One region of the Pararhizobium sp. IMCC21322 genome, then DNA from elsewhere that is predicted to be linked to it. Evidence: riboswitches for the same ligand, from Rfam matches in the RefSeq annotation. Region 1 holds a riboswitch; the other holds the start of a gene.
What was found. A riboswitch is a leader RNA that binds a small molecule or an ion and turns the genes downstream of it on or off. The one in region 1 is predicted to bind cobalamin.
Positions count from the first base shown of each region.

Region 2: it holds a riboswitch for cobalamin, as region 1 does, so the genes downstream of both, cobU (bifunctional adenosylcobinamide kinase/adenosylcobinamide-phosphate guanylyltransferase) here and RAL91_RS19855 (energy-coupling factor ABC transporter permease) in region 1, are expected to answer to the same signal.

Region 1 covers NZ_CP132335.1:4,197,281-4,213,220, reverse strand. The annotation lists gene RAL91_RS19920 (HlyU family transcriptional regulator) at 1-105, shown strand, start outside; gene RAL91_RS19915 (TRAP transporter large permease) at 115-1,416, opposite strand; gene RAL91_RS19910 (hypothetical protein) at 1,419-1,652, opposite strand; gene RAL91_RS19905 (TRAP transporter small permease) at 1,682-2,206, opposite strand; gene RAL91_RS19900 (bifunctional UDP-sugar hydrolase/5'-nucleotidase) at 2,467-4,068, shown strand; gene RAL91_RS19895 (MOSC domain-containing protein) at 4,267-4,869, shown strand; gene RAL91_RS19890 (FAD-dependent monooxygenase) at 5,005-6,627, shown strand; gene RAL91_RS25140 (dsDNA nuclease domain-containing protein) at 7,019-7,336, shown strand; one part of gene RAL91_RS19885 (IS3 family transposase) at 7,291-7,540, shown strand; one part of gene RAL91_RS19885 (IS3 family transposase) at 7,540-8,441, shown strand; gene RAL91_RS19880 (dsDNA nuclease domain-containing protein) at 8,442-9,368, shown strand; gene RAL91_RS19875 (hypothetical protein) at 9,416-9,865, shown strand; gene RAL91_RS19870 (hypothetical protein) at 9,895-11,109, shown strand; gene RAL91_RS19865 (LysR substrate-binding domain-containing protein) at 11,227-11,757, opposite strand; gene RAL91_RS19860 (LysR family transcriptional regulator) at 11,705-12,169, opposite strand; cobalamin riboswitch at 12,246-12,457, shown strand; gene RAL91_RS19855 (energy-coupling factor ABC transporter permease) at 12,503-13,186, shown strand; gene RAL91_RS19850 (ABC transporter permease) at 13,274-14,035, opposite strand; gene RAL91_RS19845 (ABC transporter ATP-binding protein) at 14,039-15,031, opposite strand; gene RAL91_RS19840 (TAXI family TRAP transporter solute-binding subunit) at 15,169-15,940, shown strand, end outside.
Region 2 covers NZ_CP132335.1:3,047,876-3,063,815, reverse strand. The annotation lists gene cobO (cob(I)yrinic acid a,c-diamide adenosyltransferase) at 1-307, opposite strand, end outside; gene cobN (cobaltochelatase subunit CobN) at 304-4,035, opposite strand; gene cobW (cobalamin biosynthesis protein CobW) at 4,039-5,082, opposite strand; gene cobU (bifunctional adenosylcobinamide kinase/adenosylcobinamide-phosphate guanylyltransferase) at 5,085-5,633, opposite strand; cobalamin riboswitch at 5,832-6,055, opposite strand; gene RAL91_RS14465 (hypothetical protein) at 6,096-6,341, opposite strand; tRNA gene RAL91_RS14460 (tRNA-Asn) at 6,499-6,574, shown strand; gene RAL91_RS14455 (beta-galactosidase) at 6,615-8,597, opposite strand; gene RAL91_RS14450 (ABC transporter ATP-binding protein) at 8,666-9,751, opposite strand; gene RAL91_RS14445 (IclR family transcriptional regulator) at 9,772-10,641, opposite strand; gene RAL91_RS14440 (ABC transporter substrate-binding protein) at 11,076-12,314, shown strand; gene RAL91_RS14435 (carbohydrate ABC transporter permease) at 12,468-13,655, shown strand; gene RAL91_RS14430 (carbohydrate ABC transporter permease) at 13,655-14,506, shown strand; gene RAL91_RS14425 (alpha-galactosidase) at 14,523-15,940, shown strand, end outside.

The DNA.
Region 1 (15,940 bases):
AGTGAAGATGATGCAGTGAAGTTTACCCTGCAAAAGGGCCGCCAGATTATTGAACAGAACGGCAAGAGCCTGTTTTCGGACGGGGCGAAATCACGCCCCGCCTGAGGTGACTTGCTAACGCTGACGCATGTTTTCCGGCAGCCATGTGGCAATGTCGGGAAACAGGATCAGTATGAACACCATCACCACCATAATTCCGAACATGGGCAGGGCGGCTTTGGCTATGTAGTTCATCTCGTGGTTGGTCATGCCTTGCAGCACGAATAAATTGAAGCCGATGGGCGGGGTGATCTGCGCCATTTCCACGACCACGACAATGAAGATGCCGAACCAGATGACATCAATTCCGGCCTGACGGATCATCGGTTCCACCACGGCAATGGTCAGCACCACGCTGGAAATGCCATCCAGAAAACAGCCAATGACAATGTAGAACAGCAGCAGCGCCATCAGCAGTTCAAAGCGTGACAGCTCCAAAGATGCAATGAAGGTGGCGAGCGCGCGCGGCAGGCCGGTAAAGCCCATGGACAATGACAGGAAGGCCGCGCCTGCCAGAATAAGCGCAATCATGGCCGATGTGCGGGTGGCACCCAAAAGGCTCTGGCTAAAACTGGTCCAGTTGAGCGAGCCCTGTAATGTTGCCAGCGCCATGGAGCCAAGCACGCCGAAGGCTGCGGCCTCGGTGGCGGTGGCATAGCCCAGATACATGGAACCGATCACCAGCAGAATGAGCAGGATGACCGGTATCAGAAACCGTGAGTTCTTGACCCGCTCTATAAAGGTCATATCCGGCTCGGGCGTTGGATCATAATCCTTGGAAAAGACGCCATAAAGGCTGGCATAGGCCATGAACATCAGCGCCAGAATGAGGCCCGGAATGATGCCTGCAATGAACAGTTTTGTGATGGATTCATTGATCGTCACCCCATAGACGATGAGGGTCAAAGAGGGTGGGATCATCAACCCTAATGTGGCAGCCCCGGCCAATGTGCCGATGATCATTTTCTCGGGGTATTTGCGCGCGCGCAGTTCCGGGATCGACATTTTGCCGACCGTGGTCAAGGTTGCGGCAGAGGAGCCGGAGACGGCGGCAAAGACGGTGCAGCCAACAATATTGGTGTGCAGCAAACCGCCGGGCAGTTTGGCCATCCAGGGCGACAGGCCCTTGAACATATCTTCCGACAGGCGCGTTCGAAACAATATTTCACCCATCCATATGAACATCGGCAGAGCTGTCAGTGTCCAGGATGAGGAGGCGGACCAGATGGTGGTCATCATGGCATCGCCTGCCGGGCGGGTGGTGAACAGTTCCATGCCGACAAAAGCAACGCCCAGAAGAGCAAGCCCCACCCAGACGCCGGAGCCTAAAAGCAGAAACAGAACGAACAGAAAAACGCCGGTGGCAGCAAATTCCAAGGTTAGAGCCCCTCTTGTTTATATGGAAGCATTTGACCTGCTTTGCGCGTTTGCCGGCGAGGCACGCGCCACGCAGTGGTCATCACGACCATAAGTGGGGTGTAACGATGTCCGGCGAGCGCGCAAAGCAGGCCTTCGGTGAACCAGAACAGCCCACCGGCCGCGTTAGCCAGTTCGCCCGATGCGCCGCATCGCGCTTCACTGCCTGCCTTGCCGGATGAACTGATCTGGTGCATCAAATGGTTCCATATAAACAAGATGGGCTCTAGTCCCCCGCCAATGCGTCGGCGCGAATGTTATCGCGGCGGCTGATCAGCAGGGTGACCAGATTATCAATGAAGCAGATTGCCAGCAGCACGGCGCCAAAGGCGACAACACTTTGCGGGATCCATAGGGGCGTTGCGTCCTGCCCCTGACTGATATCGTTGAATTTGATCGACAGGCTGACGCCGCGAATGGCGTACCAGGCCAGATAGCAGGTGGCCGCAGTGGCAATGGCCATGCACCACACTTCGCCCCAATGGCGGTAACGCCCCAGCGCGCTGAGAAACAGGCTGACCCGAATATGCGCGCCCTTGTTGAGCGCATAGGCAAAGGCCAGAAACGACGAGGCCGCCATGAAATAGCCGGCATATTCCGCCGAGCCGGGGAAGGGGGTGCCCATCCAGCGTGCCACCATTTGCCCAACGATGATAACCAGAATCATGAACAGGCATATAGCAGCCAGCATTCCGGCCCCGGTATAAAGGCCATCCAGCAGACGCCTTATTGGGTGTTTCGTCTCAGCCATATGCCCCCGCATGAGCTTGCATTGGCTCATATTGACGTTGTTTGCGCGTCAATCGCAAGGGCCGCTGCGCGCTCGCCCACATGAATGTTGGTGAGCGCCAAAGAAGTCTCTTCACAGGCTTTGGATTTGTGGACTATGCTTTTGTCATAAAGCCTTGCAGATGCTGTGGCACAAAGGCTGCCGAACCTAGTCGATCATCTATGAAGATCGCTGCACATCTTGCCGCGATGGACGTTCAGTTCAATTGAAGGAGCATTTTCATGAAAACCCTACTCAGTCTCACAGCCGCCAGCGTTGTGGCGCTTGGCGGCATAGCACAGGCGGATTATTCGCTGACCGTGCTGCACACCAATGATTTCCACTCCCGCGTGGAGCCAATCAGCAAATATGATTCTCCCTGCAGCGCGGAAGACAACACAGCGGGCGAATGCTTTGGTGGCTATGCCCGCCTTGTCACCGGCGTGGAAAAAGCCCGCGGCATGGGCAATAACAGCATTCTGGTGGATGGCGGCGATCAGTTCCAGGGCTCGCTGTTCTACACCTATTACAAGGGCAAAGTTGCCGCCGAGATGATGAACAAGCTTGGCTATGACGGCATGACCGTTGGCAATCATGAATTTGATGACGGTCCGGAAGTGCTGGCCGGTTTCATGGATGCGGTGGATTTTCCAGTGCTGATGTCCAATGCCAATGTGTCCGCCGAGCCTGCTCTGGCTGGCAAGTTGATGCCATCGACCATTATTGAGCGTGGCGGCGAAAAAATCGGCCTGATCGGCCTGACCCCGCAAGACACCGGCGAATTGTCCTCATCGGGCAAGAACGTTGTGTTCTCCGATCCATCCGAAGCTGTGGCCCGCGAAGTGGCGGCTATGGAAGCGGCTGGCGTCAACAAGATCATCGTCCTGTCTCACTCAGGCTATTTCGTGGATCAGAAAGTGGCCCGCGAAGTGGGCGGCATTGATGTGATTGTGGGCGGTCACTCCAACACATTCCTGTCCAATATTTCCGACAGGGCTGCTGGCCCGTATCCCACCATGGTGGACGGACCGGACGGCACACCAACCGCCATCGTGCAGGCCTATGCTTACGGCAAATTCCTGGGCGCGCTGGATGTAACCTTTGATGATAATGGCGTTGTGACGGACGCCAAGGGCGAGCCGATCATCATGGATGGTGAAGTGGTTGAAGATGGCGGCACCAAGGAGCGTATTTCCGAACTCGCTGGTCCGTTGGATGAAATCCGCAACAAGGTGGTGTCTGAATCCGCTGGCCTCATTCAGGGCGACCGCGCCGTGTGCCGTGTCGAAGAATGCGAAATGGGCAATCTGGTGGCCGATGCCATGCTCACCCGCGTCGCCGATCAGGGCATCCAGATCGCCATTACCAACTCTGGTGGTCTGCGCTCATCCATCGATGCAGGCCCTGTGACCATGGGCGAAGTGCTGACTGTGCTGCCGTTCCAGAACACGCTTTCCACATTTCAGCTGAAAGGCTCGGATGTGATTGCCGCGCTGGAAAACGGTGTCAGCCAGGTGGAAGAAGTGAAAGGTCGCTTCCCGCAGGTATCGGGTGTGAAATTCAGCTGGGACCCAAGCGTTGCCCCGAATGAAGGCCGCATCAAATCTGTGGAAGTCATGGAAGATGGATATTGGACCGCCATCGACCCTGCCAAAACCTATGGTGTTGTGTCTAACAACTTCATGCGCAGCGGCGGCGATGGCTACAAGGTGTTCGAAACAGAAGGCATGAACGCCTATGATTTCGGCCCCGGCCTGGATCAGGTTCTGGCCGATTATCTGGTCGAAAACCTGCCATACGCACCGTTCAAGGATGGCCGCATCAGCCAGGTTGCTACGAACTGAGGGTTTTGCCGCTTAGGTAAATGATTGAGCCGGCGATTGGGGTAACCTGATCGCCGGCTTTTTTGTGGGCTTGTGTCTTGATTGCCAGGCACTTCGTCTTGTTCTCTTTTGCCATATCAGCTAAAAATTCATTGAGCTTCGAAAGAGGCTCCGTAGGCGTTAACGTCAACCAACGCATGTTCAGATTTGAGATGAAACATGCAGGAAAAACGCTCCTACACACCAAACAACGCCAAAAATTCTGATGCTCCTCATGTTGTTAGCGTGCAGTTGGGCGGCCAACATGATTTTAGCAAATCTCCGAAAGACGCCATTACTCTGATCGAGGGTTTCGGCGTTGAAGGCGACGCTCATGCCGGTGCGACGGATCAGCATCTTTTTCACATCAAACGGTTTGGGGAACAGCCTAATCTCAGGCAGGTTCATTTGATTCAAACCGAGCTTTTCGACGCCGTTTCCGAGCATGGGCACGCTGTTCGTCCCGGTGATCTGGGTGAGAATATCGCCACACGGCATGTTGATCTTCTCGGCCTGCCAACGGGTACGCGTCTCAAGCTTGGATCGGAGGCTGTGATCGAGCTGACCGGTCTGCGTAATCCATGCCATCAAATCGACAGTTTCCAATCCGGCCTTCTGAAACATTGCAAGGAAGTCACGCCCAATGGGGTGGTGCGCAAGACCGGGGTTATGAGCATCGTTCTGCAGGGCGGCCTTGTGCGACCGGGTGATGCGATCGACATTGAGCTTCCGCCAGAGCCACATGCGCCGCTTGTCTACCGGGTGCCTGATATGAGTGCCTGAAATGGGTGCCGGAAACGGGTGACTGAACATAATCAGCCTTGCATTCATCAAAGGCTTCCACAATTTGAGCCGATTCATACTGCTTTGCCGGACGGCTAACAATTTGGGTTCATTTAAGCGTAGGGGGAAATTGATATGGCAGAGAATTTGGACGTCGAAATTCGGGTTCCGGTATTGATCGTCGGCGCTGGCCCGGTGGGGCTCGCCTGCGCCATTGAGCTTGCCTGGCGCGGCATTGAATGTCTGGTGATCGAGCGCCGCGACGGCACCATCAATCATCCAAAGATGAACCAGGTCGGCGTCCGGACCGTCGAGTTTTGCCGCCGCTGGGGCATATCGCAGAAGGTCAAGGACAGCTCGGTTCCAGAGGATTTTCCACGGTCCATCCGCTTTGTTACTGCGACCACCGGCTATCAAATGGCCCATTATGATTTTCCGGCACGCAAGGACGAGACATGCGTCAATTCACCCGAGGCCATTCAACGTTGCTCCCAGATATTCTTTGATCCCATCCTGCGCGATCACGCAAAAAGCCTCGGCAGGGCAATTTTCTCATATTCTCACGATCTTCAATCCTTTGAGCAGGATGATGATGGGATAACGGCCAAGATCAGCTCCCTGAAAGATGGCAAAACCATAAGCGTTCGGGCTGATTACATGATTGCCTGTGACGGGGCCGACAGCACTGTCCGCGACCTTCTGGGGATTGGTCTTGAGGGTGACATGTCGTTGAATTTCAACGTCAACGCCTTCTTCCGGTCTACAGATCATGATGCCTTGTTCAAGAACGGACGAGCGGTCATGCAATGGCTGACCGACGGTCAGGGTATCTGGGGCGATATCGTTTCAATCAACGGCGATGATCTTTGGCGGTTCTCGCTGATGCGGCTGGAGAATGGTCACATCCCGTCTATCGCGGAAATGGGCCAGCATTTGCGCCGCGCCGTCGGGCGCGACTTCGCGTTTGAGATTTTCTCCATTCTACCGTGGGAACGTCGCCGGGTTGTCGCCGAGCGTTTTCAGGCAGGGCGCGTGCTTCTTTGCGGTGATGCGGTGCACCAGATGTCGCCCACCGGTGGTTTTGGCATGAACACCGGTATTCAGGAGGCGGTCGATGCAGCCTGGAAAGTGGCTGCCGTGTTGCAGGGGTGGGGCGGCAGCAAACTGGTTGAGACCTACGATATCGAGCGGCGGCCAGTGGCCCAAAACATCGTTGATGAAGCTGCGCGCAACTACAACCAGTTCAGCAGATTGCCGAAAGGCGAGGGTGCCGACGAGGACACCGAAGCAGGTGCTGCACTCCGGCAAGCCATCGGCGATACAATCTACGCTGAGAACTTTGACCGTGAATACGACATGGAAGGCGTGCCGCTGGGCTACCGCTATGAGGGATCACCCATCATTGTGCCAGACGGCACGCCAGAGCCGCCTTTTGACGTCATGACCTATACGCCAACTGCGCGACCCGGACACCGCGCGCCCCACGCCTGGCTGGCAGATGGCCGCTCGACCCTGGATTTGTTTGGACCCGGATTTATGCTGCTTTGTTTTGAAGAAGGTTTGGACCTAGCACCCCTTGTGGAGGCTGCATCGGTGCGGAACGTCCCGTTGAAGACAGAATTCGTGGACGATGCGGAAATAGCCTCGCTTTACGAAACGAAATTGGTGCTGGTCCGCCCCGACGGGCATGTCGCATGGCGCGGCGATGGTCTGCCCAAAGATGCGGGCGCGATGATTGAGACGCTTATAGGTGTTTGAGCGGTGGGGATGTTGACGGTGCGACGGTTGCTAGCATTTGTGATTGCATTATCCGCTAGGTCGTCACGAACTGAGAAGTTTTACGGCTCAGGTGAATGATTGGAAGGACCTGATTGCAGGTTCTTGTGGTTTGGGGGCGATAATGAGGTAAGTGATTTCGGCTGAAACCCGACCTTCGACGGGGCAAGAGGATGCTGCAACGCGGCTCGACAAATCCGCCATTCCGCCAGAGCGAAACATTTTGGAGGGTGAAGCAACGATGATCAGATACAGCATCCCACTAAAATCAAGTGCTTTGGCACAATAGGCCGCGATGACCGGTGAAGTATTGGTCGCAAACGTCGTCTCCGATGGATATTAGCTGCGCCTCTTGCATGAAAAGTCAATTTAGGTGAGGTTTCATCTCAGAGTTGTTTTATTGCGAGATCTGCGTTTGACTGAACTGAAAAAAAAGCTGACTTCCACGCCGCAACGCGAAGATAGTGGAGCGCACACAAATAGTCGATACCACTACCAAGCTCTTTGTGGATTGGTTCTCGTCTTAGAAAGGCACAAGTTGGGTGGCGACTATGCGCTTGTGTTTGAATATCACGACGATATTTGGCCTGCTGCCGGTTCCGTGGACACCGAGTTAAGGTGTTTTGATGGAATCGGAGTTATCCAATGCAGAGAAGAAAGTTCAGTCGCGAGTTCAAGCTTGAAGCGGTGAGGCTTGTCAGGGAACGTGGTGTGTCGGCCGCCCAGGCGGCGCGGGATCTCGAATTGCACGAGAATGTGCTGCGCAAATGGATCAAGGAATTTTCGGCTGATCCGCAATATGCGTTTCCCGGCCATTGCCAGATGAGGCCCGAGCAGCTTGAGATCGAGCGGCTTCGACGCGAAGTGAGAAAGCTGAAGGCGGAGCGTGACATCCTAAAAAAGGCCACGGCCTTCTTCGCGAAAGAAGTGACATGAAGTTCGCCTTCATCGCGAAGCACCGGGGCATCTGGCCGGTGGCATGGCTGTGCGCCGCTGTGGATGTATCACGTTCGGGTTTCCACGCCTGGCTCAACCGGAGCCCGAGCGTGAGATCCCGGCGCGACGAGGAACTCCTCACCGTTATCGACCGGAGCTTCAAGAGCAGTGACCGCACCTATGGCGCACGCCGGGTCTGGCACGACGTTCTGGCCGAAGGCCTGTCATGCGGGCTCCATCGCATTGAGCGGCTGATGCGCGAAAGCGGGCTGCGAGCCCGGCCTCGTCGGCGCGGGCTGCCGAAGGATGCGGGCGAAAGGATGGCGCCGGTGTCGCAAAACATCCTTGATCGGGCCTTTGATGCGCCAGCGCCAAACCAGAAGTGGGTAGCCGACTTCACCTACATCTGGACTGCGCAGGGGTGGCTCTACGTTGCCGTCGTCATCGACCTGTTCTCGCGCCGGGTCGTGGGATGGTCGATGAGTGCCAGCATGAGCGCGCAGTTCGTGACCGATGCGCTGATCATGGCGATCTGGCGAAGAGGCGAGCCCGACAGCCTGTTGCACCACTCCGATCAGGGTAGTCAGTATACCAGCGAGCAGTTCCAGCGGCTGATGGCCGATCATGGCATCACATGCTCGATGAGCCGCTCAGGAAATGTCTGGGACAACGCCGCGATGGAGAGCTTCTTCTCCTCGCTGAAAACGGAACGCACGGCCCGAAAGGTCTACCGGACGCGCGACGACGCCAAGGCAGATGTGTTCGACTACATCGAACGCTTCTACAATCCAAAACGGAGGCATTCGACGATCGGATATCTCAGCCCCGTTGAGTTCGAGGAGGTGGCAATGTTAGCTTAAGTGCCTGTCCACGGAACCGGCAGCAGGCCAATTGCAATTTTTGACGATCAATGTGCTCCTCAGAACGTGCAGTTTTATCAAGTAAAATCAAAGAAGAGCGGTAACTGGACACCCGCGGCGTTGACTAAACGCGACAAAAAGAAAGACAAAGATACCCGTTCTTTTTTGGGGAAGATGTATGAAAATGCAGTTGCATTTGGTGACAGTGTGGAGTCGGCTACCTTTTTGTCGAATGCGCCCACAAACTTTGCTCCATCCAGTAAGAACAAGTTCTGTTTGACTGAGTGTGACGAAGGCAAACTGGCAGAGATTACTAAAAAGCTGGAAGAAGAATTCTCAGGCGAAAGTACGATCAAAAGCGAGCTTCTCTGGGTTTCACGAACAGACTTGAGTCTGGATGATGCAGATGCACACGCAAAAGGTAAGTTAGACGCTTTTGTCGTTGAAAATCTCGGCGAAGCTGAATTTTCGTTGTCAGCAGTGTTCAAGGCCATTTCTGATGAATGTGACAGAAAGTCCCGTGCGACAAACGTGGACCTTAGCGATTTCGATGAGGTGGTGTCGCGTCGTGGGATAACTCGGCTTGACGCAAACGGCTGGCTACAAGCCGTTTCATCAACCGTGAATTGTCCAAAATGGGAAGAGATTTCAGCTGATATACACTTACCTGCGCCAAAAAAAATACGTTTGCGACGCGAGTGGAACTCATACCGTGTTGCAGTTCTCAACCCAAATGAAGCAGTGCGAAAAATAAGGCGTAGAATTTCCAGCTTTATCAAAGATAACGACTTTGAAGGTTTGAGCTTAAACGACTTGCTGAGCCTCGTCTTTACCGCTGTGGCGGTGGAAGCTCGTGCTGAGTTGATGACCGCATCGGACGAACGAATAGAGGCGATGATCTTATATGAAGCGTATTCAATCGACTAAGCTAGAAAATTACAAAACTCTTATTAGAAACTTGAGGACAAAGCGGCATGAAAAGGCTGAAATTCAGAAAACTCTGGTTGCTATCAAATCAAGAAAAGAAAGCAAGAGTTGAGGATTTTAGCAGCCTGACAACTACGGTCGTTGCCGACAATGATTTTGGCAAGTCGAGCCTCGTAAAATCATTGTACGCGACGCTGGGCGCTGACCCGTCTAGAACGCCAGAACCCTGGAAGAATGCAAAAGTCGAAACACTGCTTGAGTTCGAAATTGACGGTAGTGCGTTCTTTATGCTCCGACAAGCAGGGCGTTTTGCGTTGTTTGATGAGGTTAGAACACTAACATGGACCGGAAATTCAGTAGTTAAGGATCTAGCGCCAAAAATTGCAGAGCTACTGGACTTTGAGATAACTGCGAAGCTCAAGGGGGGGGAAATGCCGTTCCTCCACCTGCTTTCTGCTTTCTTCCATTTTACCTTGATCAAGAAAAGGGTTGGGTAGACACGTGGTCTTCGTTCTCTGGTCTTGAAATGATTAGCGCTTACAAGAACGACATAGCCCGCTATCACACTGGAATTCGTCCCAAAGAGTACTATCGGTTGAAGGCCGCAAGGGATGAAGCAACTGCAGCCAGAGGAGAACTGGCTCAAGAAAGAACTGCGCTGTCTAAAGCTAAACAACGCTTTAATGACAAGCGCAAGCGAGTTGGGATCGCATTGGATGTAGGAGCCTTTGGAGACAGGATTAACGCTCTGTTGAAAGAGCAAAACGTATTGCAGAAATCTTATGATGAGGTTCGAATTGAGATTTCACAACTGCAGGCTCGAAGGACAGCTTCACGAGAAGAGGTCGAAATTGCTGCTAGGGTGCTGTCAGAACTAGAGGCTGACATAAAGTTCTCAAAAAAGCTAAGTGATGCAGAGATCGTTTGCCCAGTTTGCAGCACAGTGCATGAAAACGATTTTGCTAACAGGTTTGGTTTGCACAATGACGCGGACGCATGCCGCATTATACTTCTAGAAGCGCGAGCGAAGGTCGACAAGCTGAATGCTGAAATTGTTCTGCGTTTAAAGAGTGTGCCATCAATGCAAGTTAGCATAGATCGCATTCAATCAATCCTTGAGGAGACTAGAGGACAGATCAAGTTAGGCGACATGTTGCGCGATGAAAGTGAGCGCATTCTGGACCATACCTTTGAGCGGGAGGAACGCTCAATCGACGGTGATATTGGCGCGCTAAACGAAAAAATTGCCGCTGCAAAAAAGGAAATGGGCTCGTTTGACAAAAAGGAGAACAGAGAAAAAATCGTCAAATTTTATGCTGATAAGCTTCGTATGTTCTGCAAAAAACTTCGTGTTGATAATGTTCCAAGCAACATGTGGGATAACATCAGACCGACAATTCGAGAGACGGGCAACAAAGCGCCACGACTTATCCTCGCTTACAATTATGCTATTTTGCATACGATAGACAAATTTTCTACTTCTTGTTTTTGTCCAATCGTAATTGATACACCGCTCCAACAAGATCCTGACCCAGAAAATTCGAAACGCATGATTAATTTTGCGCTTAATGAAAGACCATCTGGAAGCCAGCTGGTTCTTGCGACGGGTAGTCTGCATGGCGTAAAATTGGACGGGCGTGAAGTAAACCCTGAAACCAAGGAACAGTTACTTCAAGCAGACCAATATGAATCAGTGAGAAGTTTTATGCTGCCGTTCATCAACGCAGTGTTGTCTGAGTAATACGGGGAGTTGATCGTCTGCTTGCCCGACCGTTTGGAATTGCTAAACAGCCGCAGCGAATGACCGCCTCCCGTCCATGTAAGCTGCAACCTAATCTTCGAACATTCAACACATCCTTCAACGCAACCGCAATTCCTCAACCGCTTTTATCGCCGCTTGGCGAGACACTTGGGCGAGCGGTGACAAGTCCTCTTCGGCGCGGGTCATGATGCCTATGGGGCCGTTGGTGAGGCGCATATCGATTGGTAGTGCGACCAGTCTTCCGTTGGCGATGTCTGTGGCGACTACGCCGCTTGAGATGATCCATAAGGCGTTGCTGGTCAGGGTCAGGCCGTGTCCGAATGTCGCAGAAACTGATTCAATACGATTGGAGAAGGTATTGATATTATTGGCAATCATCATCAGGTCCACCAGCGGGCGAATGGCTGACTCTGGTGTGGGGTAGATGATTTGATAGGATGAGATATCGGCGAGCCGACTGGACCTGGTCAGTGGATGATCCGGCGAGCAGACCACGACAACATCTTCCATATAGAGCTGAGTGAAGGATATGCCTTTCATCTGGTCGGGCTTGCCAAGCCGACCGATCAGCAGATCAATCGTTCCGGCGCAGACGATCCACCAGAAAACTGTGTTGGCCCCCTTCAAGCAGAAGGGTGATGTGGGGGAAATCCTGTTTGAAAATTTGTGTTGCCAATGGCATCAGCCGTGCTGCAACGCTGGGTAGTGCGCCGACTGCAAGGGAACCCTGTTCCCCCTTTTGCAGTGCAGATACGCTGTTCAAGGCCTGATCCAGCGCGTTGAGGCTGGTGGCGGCGTGCCTTAAGAAAACCTCGCCCTCGGGAGTTATCAACACGCCGCCGCGACCGCGTTCAAGCAGGGTAACGCCTGCAATTTCCTCAAGTTCTTTAAGAGTCTTTGAAATTGCGGGCTGTGTGAGGTGCAGAAATTCGGCCGCGTGTTTCAGGCTCTTCTGAAACCACAAAGTCGGATTTTTATGCGCCTTTCCGGGCACTGATTGCAGATATAGCGCATGGGGAACAGTCCGGGCCGATGACATGATTTCCCGGCGTGAACGCCTGATGATGACCCTGGCATCAATCTGACCTTCCCGCTTTACTCACAAACCATCTTGCGCCAAGACAGTGGTCGATGGTTCCCGAACGCCACAGGCGGGCGGGATGAGATAAGGGAACACGGTTCGAGCTACCCAAATCGGGATTAAATCCGTGGCTGCCCCCGCAACTGTATGTGACTGCCAAACTCGATATGCCACTGGCGAACGCCGGGAAGGTGAGTGAGGCGCAAGGCACAAGCCAGGAAACCTGCCATCCAAACCGGTCGCAAGACCAATTCACACGAGGCGCACGGCGGGTGCGCAAAGGAGACTAAAATGCATATTGAACCTGGCGTCGTTGACGGCGCTAAAATTGCCCTGAGCTATGCCACATCAGCCGGTGCTGCCGCGCTGGTTGGCAAAATGGCCTGGGATACGATTCGCAATGATGGCGGCGTGTCCGCTCTGGCCATGCGCAGTGTTGCGGCCACAATGATTGTTTTCGTGTTCTTTCAGGTATTGCCGCATTATCCGGTTGGCGTATCGGAAGTTCACTTCATTCTGGGGTCCACACTGTATCTGCTGTTTGGCGGCGGCGCGGCGGCCATTGGTCTGGCGCTTGGCCTGCTGGCACAGGGAGTGTTCTTCGCACCGATTGATCTGCCGCAATACGGCATGAATGTTACAACGCTGCTGCTGCCATTGTGGGCTATCAGCGCGCTGGCAAAACGCATCATTGCACCAAAGACGGCCTATGTGGATCTGTCCTACAAACAGGCACTGACGCTCTCAACCGCCTATCAGGGTGGTGTGGTTGCCTGGGTCGCATTCTGGGCGTTTTACGGTCAGGGTTTTGGCGCAGAAAGCCTGAGTTCCGTTGCCTCTTTCGCAGCCGCCTACATGCTGGTTGTTCTGGTTGAGCCGCTGGCTGATCTGGCCGTTCTGTACGGCGCAAAAACATTGCGGTCGGTTTCATCCACCCCATTGTTCTATGGACGTTTGCACACATCCGCCGCCTGATGATCTGATTCAACAGATTGGCCTAACGGCCTGAAACAAGATTCAAAATCCCGGTTCCTCTGGAGCCGGGATTTTTGTTTGTGCAGCCTATTGCTTGACCTGATAGCCCGTCTTGAAAATCCACCAGACGATGGAAATGCAGCTCACCAGAAACAGGGTGATGACAGCGAGGCTGATGGTCACATCAACGTCGGCAACTTCATAAAAGCTCCAGCGAAAGCCGCTGACAAGGTAGAGCACCGGGTTGAAGAACGTCACCGTCTGCCAGATGGGGGGCAACATGTTGACCGAATAGAAGCTGCCGCCCAGAAACACCAAGGGTGTGATGACCAGCAGTGGTACGATCTGCAGTTTTTCAAAACTATCGGCCCAGATGCCAATGATAAAGCCGAGCAGGCTGAAGGTCAGCGCGGTCAGCACCAGAAACAGCAGCATGATGAACGGGTGCGCAATTTGCAGTTCCACGAACAGGCTGGCTGTTGCCAGAATAATCGCGCCGAGAATGAGCGATTTGGTCGCGGCGGCTCCCACATAACCCAGTACAATTTCAAACGACGAAATGGGCGCTGACAGCAATTCGTAAATCGTGCCCGTGAATTTGGGGAAGTAGATACCAAAGGCGGCATTGGACAGCGACTGGGTGAGCAGGGACAGCATGATAAGGCCCGGCACGATGAAGGAGCCGTAGCTCACGCCCTCAATTTCCGGAATGCGCGAGCCGATGGCCGATCCGAACACCACGAAATAGAGCGAGGTCGATAAAATCGGCGAGATGAGGCTTTGAAACAGGGTGCGCCACATGCGGTTCATTTCGAATGCATAGATGGCTCTGACAGCAGTGAGATTCATGATTTATGTGGCCTCCGCCGGGTCTTTGGCCTTTGTCTCGGCTTTTGAATTTGATTGCGCTGAATCCTCGTGAACCAGCGTGACAAAGATTTCCTCAAGCGAGCTTTGCTTGGTGTTGAGATCTTTAAAGCGGATACCCGCATCGGAGAGGTCCTGCAGCAGGGAGGTTATGCCTGTGCGCTCGCCCTGTGTGTTGTAGGTGTAGATGATTTGCTCGCCAGTTTCTGCCAGTTTCAGACCGTGGCGGTTGAGGGCATCCGGCAGCGCTTTGAGCGGCTCATGCAGGTCCAGCATCAGCATTTTCTTACCAAGCTTTGCCATCAATTCTGCCTTGTCTTCGACCAGAATGATTTCGCCATGGGCAATAACGCCAACGCGGTCGGCGATTTCCTCGGCTTCTTCAATATAATGGGTGGTGAGGATGATGGTGACGCCGCTTTCGCGCAATTCGCGCACGACCTGCCACATGTCTTTGCGCAACTCCACATCCACCCCGGCAGTTGGTTCATCAAGGAAAAGAATTTCAGGTTCGTGAGACAGGGCTTTGGCAATCAGCACACGGCGTTTCATGCCGCCGGACAATTGGATGATCTTGTTGTCCTTCTTGTCCCAGAGCGACAGGCTTTTCAGGGTTTTTTCGACAAAAGCATCATCGCGCTTTTTACCGAACAGACCGCGTGAAAAGCTGACCGTTGCAAATACAGTTTCGAAGGCATCTGTGGTCAGTTCCTGTGGCACAAGGCCGATCATGGCGCGGGTTTTGCGATAGTCCTTGATGATGTCGTGGCCTGCGACGGTGACTGTGCCGCCGGTCGGCGTCACAATGCCGCAGATGGCGGAAATCAAGGTGGTTTTGCCAGCGCCATTGGGGCCGAGCAGCGCCAGAATTTCCCCTTGTTCGATGTCCAGAGAGACATCTTTCAAGGCTTGAAACCCGCCATCATAGGTTTTTTCAAGGTTCTTGACTGAAATGAGTGGAAGTGCGGAATCGAGCATGGAGTTGAACCCAGACTTTGGTCTTGGCGCAATACGCCTGAGAGGATGTGAGGAGGCTTGTTTTGACGCGGATATATGTCATAGGCTGTCAGCATGCAATGACTACAAACCGACAAAACACTTCTGGAGGAAATTTTATGAAACTTTTCAAGAGCTTGGCTCTGGCATCAGGATTGCTTGCTGCAACGGGCTTTGCAAGCCATGCAGAGACGCGTGTGACCTACAAGTCTGCATCATCCAGTTCGTCCTATTATCAGATGGCGGTGCAGATTGCCGAGGCCATGAAGGCAGGAACAAATGGCGATGTGATTGTCACCGTTGAGGAAAGCCAGGGTTCGGTTCAGAACGTCATGGAAGCCGCTGCCCGGCCAGGCAATTATGTGTTCACTACGCCGCCAGCACTTGTTGGTCTGGCGCAGGGTGGCAAGGCCATGTTTGAAGGCAAGAGCAACCCGAAATTTGATGAGATCAGAGCGCTGTTCCCGATTCCATCGCTGACCATGCATTTTGTCGTACGCGAAGATGCGGGCATCAATTCTTTCGCCGATATGGAAGGCAAGACCATATTGATTGGCAAGGGTTCTTTCGGTGCGCGTGAGGGCGCGAAATATCTGGGCCTGTTTGGTCTGGAAACAAAGGTCAATCTGCCGGATGTGGAATTGTCCAATGCTGTACCGGCGCTGAAGAACGGTCAGATTGACGGATTTGTCACGGCTGGTTCCTGGCCTGCGCCAAATGTCATCGAGGCTGCAGCCAGTGTTGGCGTAAAGGTTCTATCTCTGGATGATGAGCAGATTGCCGCCACCAAACGTACGCGGCTGGTGATTCCCGCTGGCACATATGCCGGGCAGGAGGCTGACATCGTAACCACATCACTGCCGGTTGTGGCCTATACCACCACCAATATGG
Region 2 (15,940 bases), 1.1 Mb from region 1:
AGCCCTCGCCCATTGTGTGGTGAGAAACCAATTCCGGGAAACGCTCCAAGACCGTGCGCTCACCGGTTTCCCATTTGCCTTTGACAAATTGGACGATGCCGATTTTGTGGCCATGTCCAATAGACCGGAAAACAAGGCCGAAGGCGGCCGTTGATTTGCCTTTGCCCTTACCGGTATGGACTATGACAAGGCCTTTCTCGATGGTTTTGGTCGCAATAATTTTATCCCGTGCGGCCTTTTTCTTCTTCATTTTTTCCGCATGACGGGCATTCAGCTCTTCTTCTGTCATCTCGTCTTTTTTGGTCATGCGGTGGTCTCCCCTTTGAGGTTTTTCAACTTGGCAAAGATGCTGTTGCGTCTGGGTTGCCATAAATCCTTATCGATAGCCTGTAGAAAACGGTCCGCCATTTCTGCCAAGGCAGCCGGATTATGTGTCTCAATGAACTCCCGAACCGTGTCATCGTCGAAATAGGCGTCATAGAGCAGATCGAACTGATGGCTTTTGACTGCCCGTGTTGTGGCTGCGTAGGCAAACAGGTAATCCAGAGTTGCCGCCATTTCAAAAGCGCCTTTGTAGCCATGACGCATGACACCGGCGATCCATTTCGGGTTGGCAGCCCTGCCACGCACAACGCGCGACAGCTCTTCTTCCAGGGACCTTATTTTTGGTGTTTCCGGGCGAGAATGGTCGCCATGATAGACGGCGGGTTCGTTGCCCGACAAGGTTGCGACAGCTGCGGTCAATCCGCCCTGAAACTGGTAATAATCATCACTGTCCAGAATATCATGTTCTCTGTTGTCCTGATTTTGCAGCACCAACTGTGTTTGCTCCAACCGCGTCTCCAGCAGTTGACGCGCACCCTCACCCTCCGCACCCGATCCATAGGCGAAACCACCCCAGGTGAGAAAACTTTCGGAAAAATCAGCGCGGTCTTCCCACAGGTTCTCGTCAATCAGGGCCTGCAGACCTGCACCGTAGGCACCGGGCATGGACCCAAAGATCCGATATCCGGCGCGCTTTTCCGCCTCTTGATCTGACAGACCTTTCGCGATCAGTGTTTTGGTCTCGGACTTGAACCGTGCCGCAATCGGGTTGGCATCATCTGGCTCATCCAGCGCTGCGACGCCGCGCACTGCGCTATCAAACAGGTCAATTTGTAACGGAAATGCATCGCGAAAGAAGCCTGATATGCGAAGCGTGACGTCAATGCGGGGGCGTTTCAACTCTGCCAGCGGGATGATTTTAAAACCGGTTACACGGCCCGACAAATCCTCCCAAACCGGCTCTGCACCGATGAGCGCCATGGCCTGCGCAATATCATCGCCGCCCGTGCGCATGTTTGAGGTGCCCCATGCGGTTAGAGCAATAGCTTGTGGCCATTCACCCTGTTCCTGAAAATACCGCTCGGCCACCAAATCCGCAGATTGGAGCCCAAGTTTCCATGCAGCTTTCGTTGGCACTGACCGGACATCGACTGAGTAGAAATTGCGGCCCGTTGGCAGGCAGTCCAGACGCCCGCGTGTTGGTGCCCCCGAAGGTCCCGGATTCACAAAGCTGCCATTCAGCGCTGACAAGCAGGCATGTATTTCCTTTGAACCGCTCTCGTCCAGATTGACGGCAATCTCAGTTTCAAGATTCTGCAGGACATCTGCTGTTTGTGTCCAATCTGTTTGGCATTGTGTCGCGCCATTGATCAAAGCTTTTGCCAGGGCTTCCAAGCGCTCTACCGTGTCGGCATTCGTGCGCCACGCATCGTTGGAGACGCCTGCAAGTGACTGTGGTTTTGGGCCTGTCCAGTGTTCCGACATATCGCACGCCAAAGGATCAAAATTGGACAGGTTTAAATCAGCAGCAATCGCCCGGTGCAGCGACATCCCGGTCGGTCCCGGCACTCTTGCCAGTGCTGTCAGCGTGTCATCCCGCTGTTCGCCTTGCGGTGAGTGCCCCAGAATATGCAGCCCGTCTCGTATCTGCAACTCTTTCAGCTCACAGATGTATCCATCAAGGCGCTGCAATGCATCCTGCTTGTCGAAACCTGGCTTCAGGCCCAACTCTGTTCCCAATGAATGGCGATCAATGGCCTCAAAAATCTGGTCATCAAGGAGCCTTACTCTTTTTTGATCCACACCGGAGGCGAGGAAATACTCATCGATCAGTGCTTCGATTTCCGACAAGGGTCCATAAGTCTCTGCGCGGGTCATGGCTGGCATCAGATGATCTATGATCACCGAACTCATCCGGCGCTTTGCCTGCGCTCCCTCACCCGGATCATTGACGATGAAGGGATAAATAATTGGGAGGCCCTGCATGATTGCGTCAGGCCAGCAATTGGCCGACAGAGCCAATGCCTTGCCGGGCAGCCATTCCGTGTTGCCATGCTTGCCCATATGGACAAGCGCATCGGCACCAAATTCCAGACGCAGCCAGGCGTAAAATGCGAGGTAGTTGTGCGGTGGCACAAGCGCCGGATCATGATAGGTGTCCTTGGGATCGATGTTGTATCCCCGTGCAGGCTGCACACCAATGATGACATTGCCAAATTTGTGGATTGCCAGACGAAACAGACCATCGATGCAGGTCGGGTCGTCTTCCGGGTTGCCCCATCGCGCTTCGATTTGATTTTGCAGAAATTGAGATAAGGTGCTGTAATATTGAAGATATTTCTCGATGGATATGCTGAACTCAGCTTGCATCAAACGTGTCAGGTCAAAAGCGTTCGTCGGGCCCGCCATAAAGCGGTCCATCAGAACTTTGCCGTTTTCCGGCGCATTCTCAATTGTGTAGCCGTCAAGTTTCAATGCTTGCAGCAGGGCAATCGTACTGGCCGGTGTGTCGAGTCCAACACCATTTGCCATGCGCCCATCCTTGTTCGGATAGTTGGAGAGGATTATGGCCACGCGCTTGTCGGCTGCCGAAATCTTCCGCAATTGAGCCCAACTGGCTGCCTGAACGGCGAGCCGTGCAATCCGATCCTCGATGGGTATGAATTGGGTTGGGCTGCATTCCGTTTTGGGATCAAAGGCCCCCTCTTCCTTAAACGAGATAATTTGGGTCAGGACACGACCATCGATCTCGGGAAGAACAACATGCATGGTTAGATCTTTGGCTGACAAGCCCCGGTCGCTGTCCTGCCATCCTTCTTGAGATGTACCGGACATGACAAATTGCAGCACCATGCATCCGGTCTGATCCAGTGGCGTGACTTTGTGGGCACCGCCGGGTTTGGACACCGCAAATGCGGTGCCGTTCAGGATAATGGCTGGCGTGGCCTGTTTGAAAACGGCGTCCAGCACAGCAATCGATTCTGGATCTTTCAGGCTGGACACATAAATCGGCAGAACATTCATGCCTTTGCAATTGAGTGCTTTGATCAGACCATCAATGGGTGCGGTCGCATTTGCCTGTACTGTCGAGCGATAGAACACAATGGCGGCCAAACCGTTTTTGTGCTGGCTATCCTGCATCAGGTTAATATCGGGCTGCGCTGTTCCCGGCCAATACAGCCCCGCCTTTGGCAGCGGTTTGGGTGGCTCAAAAGTGGTTTCGTAGCCTATCTGTGAAGCCAGAAACCGGAGGGCATTTTTCAGGTTTTCAACGCCGCCTTCAACGCAGTAACGCCAGAAGGTTCTTGCGTGGTTCGGATCGAGAGTTGTGGCGGTCTCAAGATCGACATCCCAATTTGCATCTCCCGGGACGACTATGATCTTGGTATTATTGGCCCGCGCCAATTCCGCCAGACGCTCCAGGCCATAGGGCCAGTAATTACGGCCTCCCAACAGGCGCACAACAACAAGCTTTGCCTGGGCCAACGTCTGTTCCAGATACATGTCCACGGAATATGGGTGGGACAATGCGAGCAGGCTTGCAACGCGCAGGCTTGGGAATTCGGTTTCCAATGATTGTGCTGCGTAGGAGAAGCCAGAAATTTCGGTGTCAGCTGCCGTCAGAACTACAATGTCGCCGGGCGACTGACCGAGGTCAACGGCTTCCTCTCCATCATCTATGCGTCGTGTCTGGGCCTGAAGGACATGCACTAGTCAACTGGCCTTTTTAGCGGCAATCACATCCGATAATGTGGCGCGAATTGCAGTCTGATCGAGTCCCTTTTCACCGATTACCACAAGTTTTGGCGTTCCGCCGCTTGGCGTGGCAAACCAGGTTTCAACGCGCGGACCGACAGCTTGCACTGCCAAAGGCGCATTTTTCCCGTGTATGGAAATGGCGCCCTTTATGCGCAGAACCCCATGACTGTTCATGGCAGCCAGAACGGCGGCCCTTGCCGTATCCACGCTCTCATGGCTGCTGGTCTCCACAATAAATGTCTCAAAATCATCATGATCATGCTCGTGGTCATGATCGTCATGATGACTTTTGCGGTTCTCCATGTCTTCTTCGGCCTGTGCAGTCAGACCCAGCACTACTGAGGGAGAAACGATGCCGTTTGAAGCTTCCAGAAACTGAACAGCATCGCGCGTGTCACGGGATGCAATTTCGCGTGCTTTAGCCAAGCCTTCAGCGCTCACCAGATCCGCTTTTGACAGAATGACGAGATCTGCGCATTTCAACTGATCTTCAAACAGTTCTTCAATCGGACTTTCGTGGTCCAATGCTTCATCAGCGGTCCGCTGTTCCTGAAGCGCCGCTTCATCATGTACCATTTTGCCTTCAGACAATGCGGCTGCATCCACAACAGTGATCACGCCATCAACGGTGACTTTGGATTTCACACTCGGCCATGAAAATGCGCGGACCAGAGGTTGTGGAAGTGCCAGGCCGGATGTTTCGATGATGATGTGGTCGGGTTGCTCGCTGCGCGACAGAAGTGTTTCCATGGTGGGCAGGAAATCATCAGCGACGGTGCAGCAGATACAGCCATTGGTCAGTTCTACAATGTCGTCCGCGCTACAAGCATCTGAATTGCAGCCTTTCAGAAGGTCCGCGTCAAATCCCATATCACCAAATTCATTGATGATGAGCGCGATGCGACGTCCCCCAGCATTTTGCAACAAATGACGAATGAGCGTGGTTTTTCCCGCACCCAGAAAACCGGTAATAATAGTTGCAGGTATTTTTGTCGCCATGCTCATTGAATTGTCCTTTGGGGTTTCAGATTAAGAGGAAGACCGGCGGCAATGAAATCCACACGGTCAACGGTTACGGCCAGCTTCTGGTTCAAGCGACCCTGATGGTCACGAAACGAGCGGGCCAATGCATTTTCCGGCACGATGCCCATGCCGACTTCATTGGATACAAATACAATTGGCCGACTTAGGCCGGGTATGAGATCAAGCAATTGACTGGTTTCATTGTCTACATTGCGCTCATGATGCATGAGGTTAGAGAGCCACAGGGTCAGGCAATCGACCAGAATGGCCGAACTACCGGTTGGTGCATCTTCTATCGCTTCACGCAGGTTCAGGGGCTCTTCCGTGACACTCCAATGAGTACCGCGACGGTGTTGATGCTGTTGCACACGCTGTTTCATTTCATCGTCGAAAATTTGTGACGTCGCCACGTAGTGAGGGGTGTTACCGCAGGCCAGTACCATCTGCTCGGCATAGGCGCTCTTACCGGAGCGCGCACCACCTAAAATGAGAGCGGAGTTCTGTTCTGGTTGGAGTGTGGCACTCATGCCAGCGGCCTGGTGCTGAGTAAAAAATTGGAAAGCATGGATTTGTCCTCAAATGGCCGTCAGCGACGCAGTTTGTCAGCTGATAGTCCCGTTTCCGGACAGGTATTCAATTGGGGGAAATGAATGGTTGCGGCAGAATCTCTGCCGCCCAAAGCACAGTAAGGCATAATTATCTCCTATCCGTCCGACCCGACGGCAGTTTGATTCCAATGTGCTGGCAGGTCTCCTGACTCGCGGTTCGCAGCCATTTGTTTCGCCTTCCCGGACATATCCAGTGGCATTTGAAACAGTGGCTCACCGCTCACAGTTGCGGGGGCAGTCCCGGTTTGCAGACCCCGGATTGGGTCATCTGCATCCGTGTTCCCTTTTCATTCGGTGCATCGCATCCACGATGAACCAAAACCAACACGAGTTCACATAAGCTTTTCGAGCGCGGTATTGCAAGCGCAGTTGTGATTGCGCCTATTTTCTTTTCTGCTGCCTCTCCTGGCGCTTCCTGCCCCACCAAACAGCAATCCGTCTTGTTCCGCGCCTTATAGACGGAACATCGTAGGACAGAATGATCAGTCCAACCGGTATCATCCAGAAGCCGACGATCGGCAAAAATCCGACGAAGCCGAACAGCACAAACACGACGCCCAGGCTGATGCGTGCCAGTTGCGATTGCGGAAGATTGAATGATTTACCGGCAAATTTTATCGAAGGCACTTTGGACCATCTTGCTTTGGTTGCAACCTGCCCGCAGATAAGGATCAAACCGGCGCACAGTAAGGCCAAATCAAACAAAGAGAGCAGAAAAGGTGTTTTTACGAGCAATCGGGTCTTGGCAACGCCCCATTCCTTTTGTATAGACGCTCACCACTGATCCCCGATAGCTCAGTTGGTAGAGCAGGTGACTGTTAATCACCTTGTCGTTGGTTCGAGTCCGACTCGGGGAGCCATTTCAACCCGCCGAAGCGTTTCGCTCGGCGGGTTTTTCTTTCAGGATATGCGGGTGATAACAACGCTGGCAGACTGGATACAGCCTCCCTCGCCCTGCACAATAGATTCGGAACCGATGATCTTCTCGATGTTTGCAGGTGTCCTGCCGTAGTTTGTGTAGACCTTGTGCGGACCCATCGTGCGAACCCTGACGCCATCCGGCATGATTTGAACTTGTAGTCCTGCTCGCTCAGCGGATTTGACTAAAACATCCTGCAACAGGTTTTCATCTGGCCAACCCGCCAAGTAGGAAATCCTGCCGAATTGGACATAGGCCGGGTGACCATCCGGCATTTGGTAGCAATCATCCGGCGTGGCCAGCAATGTGAGATGCTCGCGCCATTTGGATATTGAGCCGCCGCCAGCCTGATGAACAATTCCTGGACGCAGACTTTCAACACAATCGACCCTGAGCTGAAGCAGTTGCGCCAGAGGACCGGGAGCCAGGTTTGCCGGGATTGCGAGGTCGTGTGTTTTGGAACCAGTTCTTGGACCAAATACAATTTGGGCGTTTGTCGCTTCAAAGGCTGCTGCAGCATGCTCGGTTACCTGAAGAAGGTTGGGCACCATAACCAGCTCATAGCCGGACAGGTCTGCGCCGGAGGCAACTATGTCCACAGACAGTCCGAGTTTTCGGGCAGCGCAGTAAAAAGCGAAATGAAGCGCAATGGGATCGTAATCTTTACCCTGGGGCTGGATTTGCGTCATCCAGATGCTTGGATAGTCCAAAATCAGTGCGACGTCTGCCTGTGACGTGTCGACCGTCAGGTCCAGCTGATCGAGTTCGCTTGCAACTTGCGCGGCTTCATGCGCAGCGATATCTGCCGTGCCATCAGGTTTGTTTAACCCGGCATGCATCTGCTCCTGCGCAAAAGGTGCCTGACGCCAGCGAAAATACGAAACCACTTCTGCGCCGTGCGCAATGGCTTCCCAGGTCCACAGCCGGACCATGCCGGGCAACGGTGCAGGATTCCAGTCCGCCCAGTTCACCGTGCCTGGCTGTTGCTCCATGACCCACCAGCGTCCATTGCCGGTTCCGCGATAAAGATCATGGTGGAAAGCCGTGAAATCGGGATCGCCCTGATTCAGGTATTTTTCCTTATGCGCGTCGCTGAGATCCGTTCGTCGCTCCAGAAAGCCAAGTGGATAGGAATCCCATGACGAAATATCCAAATCTTCAGCGACGTCAAAATGGTCAAATTCTGTAAACATGCCCATGAAATTGTGGATGATGTCGCGACCAGGGCTGAGTTTTCGCAGGATCTCGACCTGCTCCCGGTTAAAGGTAACAACCTGATCTGAAGAGTATCGACGAAACGCAAGGTGATGCGATGGATTGGCTTCAGTGACAGTGAGATTGGGCAAATCGATTTCTGAAAAGTCGCGATACTCCATCGACCAGAACACATTGCCCCAAGCCTCGTTCATATTGCCAATGGTGCCGTATTTATCTTTCAGCCAGCTTCTGAAGCCTGTCAGTGCAGCGTTTGAATAGGAATAGGTTGTATCATGACAGCCATATTCATTGTCCGTTTGCCAGACAGTAACGGCAGGATGTTCGCCAAACTTTTCCGCAAGTTTTGTAATGATGCGGGCGCATTCAACACGATATCCATGATGGCTGAAATCATAATGGCGGCGAGAGCCGAAGCCACGCTTGTGACCGTCCGGGCCGATGGCAATCATATCCGGCATGGTATCGACCAGCCATTTGGGCGGCGTTGCCGTTGGCGTTCCCAATACGACTTTCAAGCCGGCCTGTCCCAGCACATCAATTGCGCGGGCCAGCCAGTCAAACTCATATTGTCCGGGATTTGGTTCCAGTCTGGACCAGGCAAACTCACCTATGCGGACATAGGACAGGCCGATTTCGACCATTTGCCGTGCGTGATCCGTCCACTCGCTCTCGGGCCAGTGTTCAGGATAGTAACAGACGCCCAATTGCGGGCGTCTGGTGGTAATTTCAGCGGCGCCATTTGACATTCGCCTACTCCAAAAACAAAAAATTCATCAGTCAAGCGGCACCGATCTGCATATGCACAGCACACGAATCAAAGCCGACGCTCATTTTTGTCGAACAGCATGCAAGTCGATGGATCAACGCCCATTTTGGACACATGACCCGCCTTCTCGTTCGTAATACCCTTTTGCTCAACCGTCAGCGGTCCGGTGCCGCCAATGTCGACATAAAGGAAGGACGAGCCACCAAGCTGCTCGACAACACTGACCTTGCCTTCAATGTAGCCACCGGATTGTTCAAGCGGGACAAAATGCTCAGGACGCACACCAAAGCTGACTGTATCACCCGCTTTTGGCGCATTGTCGCGCGCCTGAACGGTAAGCTTCTGTGTTCCGAAGGGGCCGCCCGTCACCACAACATCTTTGCCAGAGACAGAATCGACCTGAACTTCAAAGAAATTCATGCGAGGCGAGCCAATAAAGCCAGCCACAAACAAATTGTCCGGATCTGTGTACAGGTGGATTGGCGAGCCAACCTGTTCAATGATTCCGGCCCGCAGCACAACAATCTTGTCTGCAAGCGTCATTGCTTCCGTCTGATCATGCGTCACGTAAATCATGGTATTGCCAAGATCCTGATGAAGCTTGGCAATTTCCAGACGCATTTCGACACGCAGTTCAGCGTCAAGGTTTGAAAGCGGTTCATCAAACAGGAACACTTCCGGCTCGCGAACAATGGCACGACCGATGGCAACACGTTGACGTTGCCCGCCGGACATCGCTTTAGGCTTACGGTCCAACATATGATCCAGCTTCAGGATAGCAGCGGCTTTGGCAACACGTTCGTCAACTTCCTGCTTGCTGTGCCCGGTCATTTTCAGGCCGAAACCCATATTCTCTTCTACAGTCATGTGTGGGTAGAGGGCATATGACTGGAACACCATTGCGACGCCACGATCAGCCGGGTCCATTCGTGTGACATCGCGGTCACCGATTTTCAGAACGCCGCCAGAGGTGTCCTCAAGGCCGGAGACCAGGCGTAGAAGCGTAGACTTGCCACAACCGGACGGTCCAACAAAAACAACAAACTCGCCATCTTCGATATCCAGATCGACACCATGAATAACCTTCACCTCGCCGAAAGATTTTTCGATGCCCCGTAATTCAAGTCCAGCCATAGTTTTCCTCCCGTTTGCCCCTATCTGCGGGGTCCCATTCTGATATCTGCATCCGAACCGATATCGCTCGCAGTTGTTTGAACCCAATGGGTCCATTGTTCGTAAATTTCTTCTGTGATCCGATAGGCTGGCGCCGTGACGGATACGCCGCCGAGCAGTGTTCCCGAACCATCTTTGATGGCAGCGGCTGCACAGCGTATTCCAGTTTCATGTTCTTCAGCGTCTACAGCGAAGCCGCGGGCGATATTTGTCTGCCTGTCCCGCTGAAGATCTTCAAAATTGATTATGGTATTTTCAGTAAACTTTTGAAAATTAATGTTTTTTGCCAGAATTTCAAATTCTTCATCCGGCAGTCCTGATAGAATCGCTTTTCCAACGCCAGTGCAGTAGACGGGGGCGGATCGTCCAATCTGTGAATGCATGCGCAAGCTGTTCTGAGCCTCGAACTTGTCGAGATAAACAACCTGGTCACCCTGCAATATGGCCAGGTGAACTGTTTCGCCAGCGAGATCGTTGAGTGCGCGCAGATGTGGTTCTGCAATGCCGCGCAACTCGTTCTCGTTCCAGGCTTGTGAGGCCAATTGCAAAAGTCTTGGGCCAAGAGAGTAAATATAAGTGTCCGGGTTCATTGCAATCAAACCCTCTTCAAGCAGATTTGAAATGTTTCTGTGCAGGGTGCCGCGTGGTTGGCCGACCAGCTTCAAAAGGTCGGTGAACCTGAGCGGTGATTTTGAATCTGCTATTGCAGCAACCACATCAATCGCTTTGCCCAGCGTACCTGTCCCGCTCCTGGAAGAAACTTCAGGAGGCCGTTTGGACGCGCTGGTTTCGACGTTGTCATCAACGTCAAACTTCGCTTCAGTACTTTGTGCGGCATTTGTGCCAGACATAGACGCCCCGCCTCCCAACGAGAATTCAAAGTCAGCGCGGCGATTCTATCCGCTGCTGAAGCGGTGCACACATTAACTCCAACGCCAGAGAATGCGCCACTCTAACACTGTGCAAGCCATATATCGTGATTGGTTTTAAGCTTGACAGAATGGCAGGAATAGCGAATTAATTCTAAATAGTCAAACACTGTTCCAAATAACAGAACTTGGGCTGAGTAAGGTTTGACTTCCTCCGGTACGCCCTTTTTAAGGTGCACAGCTTCAATTTGTTGGGGCAAACACTGGGTTATCGGGAGGAGATCGAACGCATAAATAATCGGATACAGGCATATGCTCGTATTCTATTTTGAAGGCAAAGCATCGAAGAATCGAAGTTTTGCCTCACAAACCATCCCGCCACGTCGGCGGAAAATGAAACTCTTGGGAGGAATTTCATGTTGAAACCTATTGCTAAGCTTGCAAGTTTAGCTGGCGCACTCGCGCTCATTACATCTGTCGCCACCGCGCGCGACCTTGTCATCAATTTTGATGATTTGAACCCTGGCCCCAAAAAGGGCTTTGACGACGCTGTTGAGGCTTTTAAGGCCGCTTATCCAGACATCAATGTCATTGTTAACAACACGGACCGGGAAGCGCACAAAACTGCTATCCGTAACTTCCTGACCAATGATGCACCTGATGTGACATCCTGGTATCCTGGAAACCGCATGGCACCATTTGTTGATGCAGGTCTTTTCACAGACATTTCTGATCTGTGGGCATCTGATGAAAATCTGTCTACCAACTTTGAAGCAATCAAGCCAACCATGACTCGCGATGGTAAGCAGTGGGGCGTGCCTTACTCCTATTACCAGTGGGGCGTGTACTATCGGAAAGACATTTTTGACAAGTTGAGCCTTGATGAACCGAAGACCTGGGACGAGTTGCTGAGTGCCTGCGATGTCATGAAAGAAAACGGTGTGACACCGTTCTCCATCGGCACCAAGTTCCTATGGACAGCTGCTGGCGTATTCGATTATCTCAACCTTCGCACCAACGGCTATGATGTTCACAACGGACTGACCGCCGGCGAAATCAAATACACTGACGATCGTATCCGTGCGACTTTCGCCAATTGGGGAACCATGCTGGAACGTTGTTCCTTTGTGAAGAACCACGCCACTATGTCCTGGCAGGAAGCCATTGCACCATTCGCAAATGGTGATGCGGCCATGTATGTCATGGGCAACTTCGCAGTAGATGGCTTCAAGAATGCCGATTTGACCGAAGATCAGATCGATTTCTTCCAGTTCCCGGAAATCACACCTGGTCTGGCCCGCGCTGAAGAAGCACCTGCTGATGCGCTCTTCATCCCTGCGAAAGCGAAGAACAAGGAAGACGCACGTCTCTTCCTGTCTTTTGTTGCACAGGCTGACACCCAGTCACAGTGGAACAAAACCATTGGCCAGCTGCCACCTAACTCCGCGGCTGCCATCAATGAAGATGACAAATTCATTGTTGAAGGTTTTGCGACTGTGTCCACTGCGTCAGGTCTTGCACAGTTCTTTGACCGGGATGCACCCGCAGCGATGGCGAAAGCTGGCATGGAAGGCTTCCAGAAATTCATGCTGGAGCCAGAGTCATTGGATGAGATTTTGGAAAATCTCGATAAAGTCCAAGCTGAAGTTTACTAAGGCGACTGACACATTACGCCGGTTGCGATCTCGCAACCGGCGTATTTAAAAAATGCCCCGTCGCGCCCATGTGCGGCTGCGGAATTGAAAACCAGTTTCTCAAAGCTTTTTTTGGGCTTTTGATCTGAGACTGCTTCTGGGGAGGAAGATACGATGGCGAGCACCGCTAGCCTGCGTGCAAACAGATACCAGACCGCCAGCACCACCGTCGCGTTATCAGCAATTGTTCTGATTGCAGCGCTGATCGGCATGTTCACATTTGATGTGAGTTGGATGGTCGACAATCTTGGCTTTACAAAGCGTGTGGACGCACGCGTACCAAGTTTTTTTGCGAGATTTTCGTGTCTCATTATCGCACTTGGAGCAGCCTTCATCGGCTTCACCAACACATCGCTCTACAAACGTAACAAATTGACTTACGCGCCTTGGATTTTCCTGTTCATTGGCACAGCGTTCTTTTTGATCTACGTAATCATTCCCATTTTTCAGTCCATCTCCTACTCCTTCACAAAGTGGGATGGCCTTTACGACATCAATGGCATTTGGACCGGTGAGTGGGTGGGGCTTCGCAACTATGCCCTGTTGCTTGATGATCCAAACTTCTACACATCGCTGTGGAACAACATTCTTTGGCTGGTCCTCTATATGCTGGCAGTGCCCGCAGGTCTTGGCATCGCGCTGTTTTTGAACCAGACCGTTGGTGGCATTCGGATTTATAAATCCCTGTTCTTCTTCCCCTTCGTGATTTCACAGGTCGTTGTCGGTCTGATTTTCGCCTGGACTTATAATCCGGAATTTGGCCTGCTGAGCGAAGTCTGGGGCTTCTTCTTCTGTGAGCAGACAACCAACATTATGGATAATCTGACCACGACATGCACAATCGACCCGCCCTCCATTCTGGGTGATCCGGATTATGCCACTTACGGCATTATCGCTGCCGGTCTTTGGCCGCAGATCGCTTATTGCATGATCCTGTATCTCACGGGTCTCAACAATGTATCGCCAGACCAGATCGAAGCCGGCCGTCTTGATAATGCCAAGGGTTGGAAAATGCTGTGGCACATCATCCTGCCGCAGTTGAAGCCTGCGACCTTCATTGCTGTGGTGGTGACGGTGATCGGTGCGCTGCGCTCGTTTGATATGGTGGCCACGATGACCCAGGGCGGGCCATTCGGCTCTACCAATGTGCTGGCTTACTACATGTTCGACCAAGCGGTTGGCGAAGGCGTTGGCCGCTATGGCTACGGCTCAGCCATCGCCACGGTTCTGTTCGCTATCATGCTCATCTACATCAGCTACTTCCTGTGGCGGATGTACCAAGACGAGAAGGAGGGCAACTGATGTTTCCCGCTCCTGTTGAAAAATCATCCGCTGGCGTCCAGCTAGCTTATAAACTGGCGCTGCCTGTCGCATTGCTCCTGTGGCTGTTGCCGCTTCTGGCAATCTTCATGACGTCAATCCGTCCGCTGTCGGACATCAACACCGGCAATGTATTTGGCATTCCAAGCGATTTCGCAATGGTAGAAAACTATTCGCAAGTCTTCGCTCAGACTGATGCCTGGCAGTACTTCATCAACACGATGGTGATCACATTGCCAACGGTTGCTGTCTCCATTGCACTTGCGTGTCTCACTGGCTACGCGCTTGCGGTCTATCAGTTCAAATGGGCGCTGCCGATGTTCTTCCTGTTCGTGGCCGGTAATTTCGTACCATTCCAGATTCTAATGCTGCCGGTCATTGATTTGTCCAACAAGATGGAGATCTACAACACGGTGCCAGGTCTCGTCATGTTTCATGCAGCTTTCCAGACCGGGTTCTGTACGCTGTTCATGCGCAACTTCATCAAGGCCCTGCCCCGCGAGCTGATTGAATCCGCCCGCATTGAAGGTGTTGGTGAATTCCGCATTTTCTGGCACTTGGTGCTGCCGTTGGTGAAGCCTGCTGTGGCCGCTTTGGCGGTCCTGATCTTCACATTCATCTGGAATGATTTCTTCTGGGCCACAGTCATGCTTCAGGACGATGCACGCCTGCCGATCACCGTTGGTATCCGGTCTCTGAACGGCGAATTCGTGCAGCAATGGCATCTGATTTCAGCCGCGTCTCTTCTGGCGGCAGTTCCACCGGTTGCGATGTTCTTTCTGATGCAGAAGCACTTCATCGCGGGCCTCACACTTGGTGCCACGAAAGGCTGACTGTATGGATGCATCGGTGTCGATCAGCAGAACGACCGGGACAGCTCGTCTGGACAGTGGCACCACAACAGTGGTGTTTCACTGGACGGATGGAATTCCCGTAATTGTTCATCTTGGGGCAAAGCTTCCAGATGATGTTGATCTGGACATTCTGGTCTCAGCTCTGATGCGTCCGACACCGCAGGCCTCGCTTGATGAGACAGCACCGATCAGCTTGCTTCCCGAGTTCTCGCGCGGATTTATGGGGCATCCGGGTCTGATAGCTCACCGCGCTGAAGATGCGCCGTCCGCCTGGGCCGGGCGTTTCACTTTCACCCGCTATGACACAACGGATACGGGCATTCTCTTTTATTGCCGTGATCCGTATCGTGGCCTTGATTTATGCACCACTTGTTCTCTGGATCCCCAAACGAATGTGCTGACATTCCAGAACGAATTGGTGAACTCAAGCGATCGCTCGCTGCTGGTGGATTGGTTTGCGGCGCCCGTTGTTCCGGTTCCGTCCCGGCTGACTGAATATCTGTCATTTCACGGGCGCTGGTGCGCCGAGTTTGCGTTGGAGCGGATGACAGTTCCGGTTGGTTTGACAAAGAAGGAAAACCGGCGTGGACGCACCTCGCATGAGGGATTTCCGGGCATTGTCCTTCTGGGGGAAAACACCAGCGAGGATAGCGGGCCGTGTCTGGCATCTCACCTTGGCTGGAGTGGCAATCACCGCATGGTGCTGGAACGGCTGCCAAGCGGGGAAATGCAATTGCAAATGGGCGCGCTGCATTTCGCCGGCGAGTTGTTATTGAGGCCCGGCGACAGTCTTAAAACGCCTGAGCTTTATGTAACTGCATCCAGTGATGGTTTGTCGGCCATGAGCCAGGCCTTTCACGAGGAAATCAGACGCAAAATTCTGAAATTCCCCGATCCGCAAAAACCACGACCGGTGACCGTGAACACCTGGGAAGCGCTTTATTTTGATCATGATTGGGACAAGATGACCCAACTTGTGGACAGTGCTGTTGATGTTGGCGCCGAGCGATTTGTTCTCGATGATGGCTGGTTCAAAAACAGGGACAGCGATCGTGCTGGACTTGGCGACTGGTTTGCCGATGAGGAAAAATATCCCGAGGGTCTGGACCCGCTCGTAGATTATGTGACGAACAAAGGCCTGGAATTCGGGCTGTGGGTGGAACCTGAAATGGTCAATCCGGATTCTGATCTTTACAGAACACATCCCGATTGGGTGCTTGGTCTGGCAGACTATCCAAATCCACTAAGCCGCAATCAATTGGTGCTGGACCTCACAAATGATGATGTCACGCAGTATTTGTATGATTGTCTGGAGAAGCTTCTTACCGATCATGCAATTGGCTATTTGAAATGGGATATGAACCGGGATCTTGTGATGCCGGGGAACCGCGAGGGCCGTGCTGCAGCTCATAA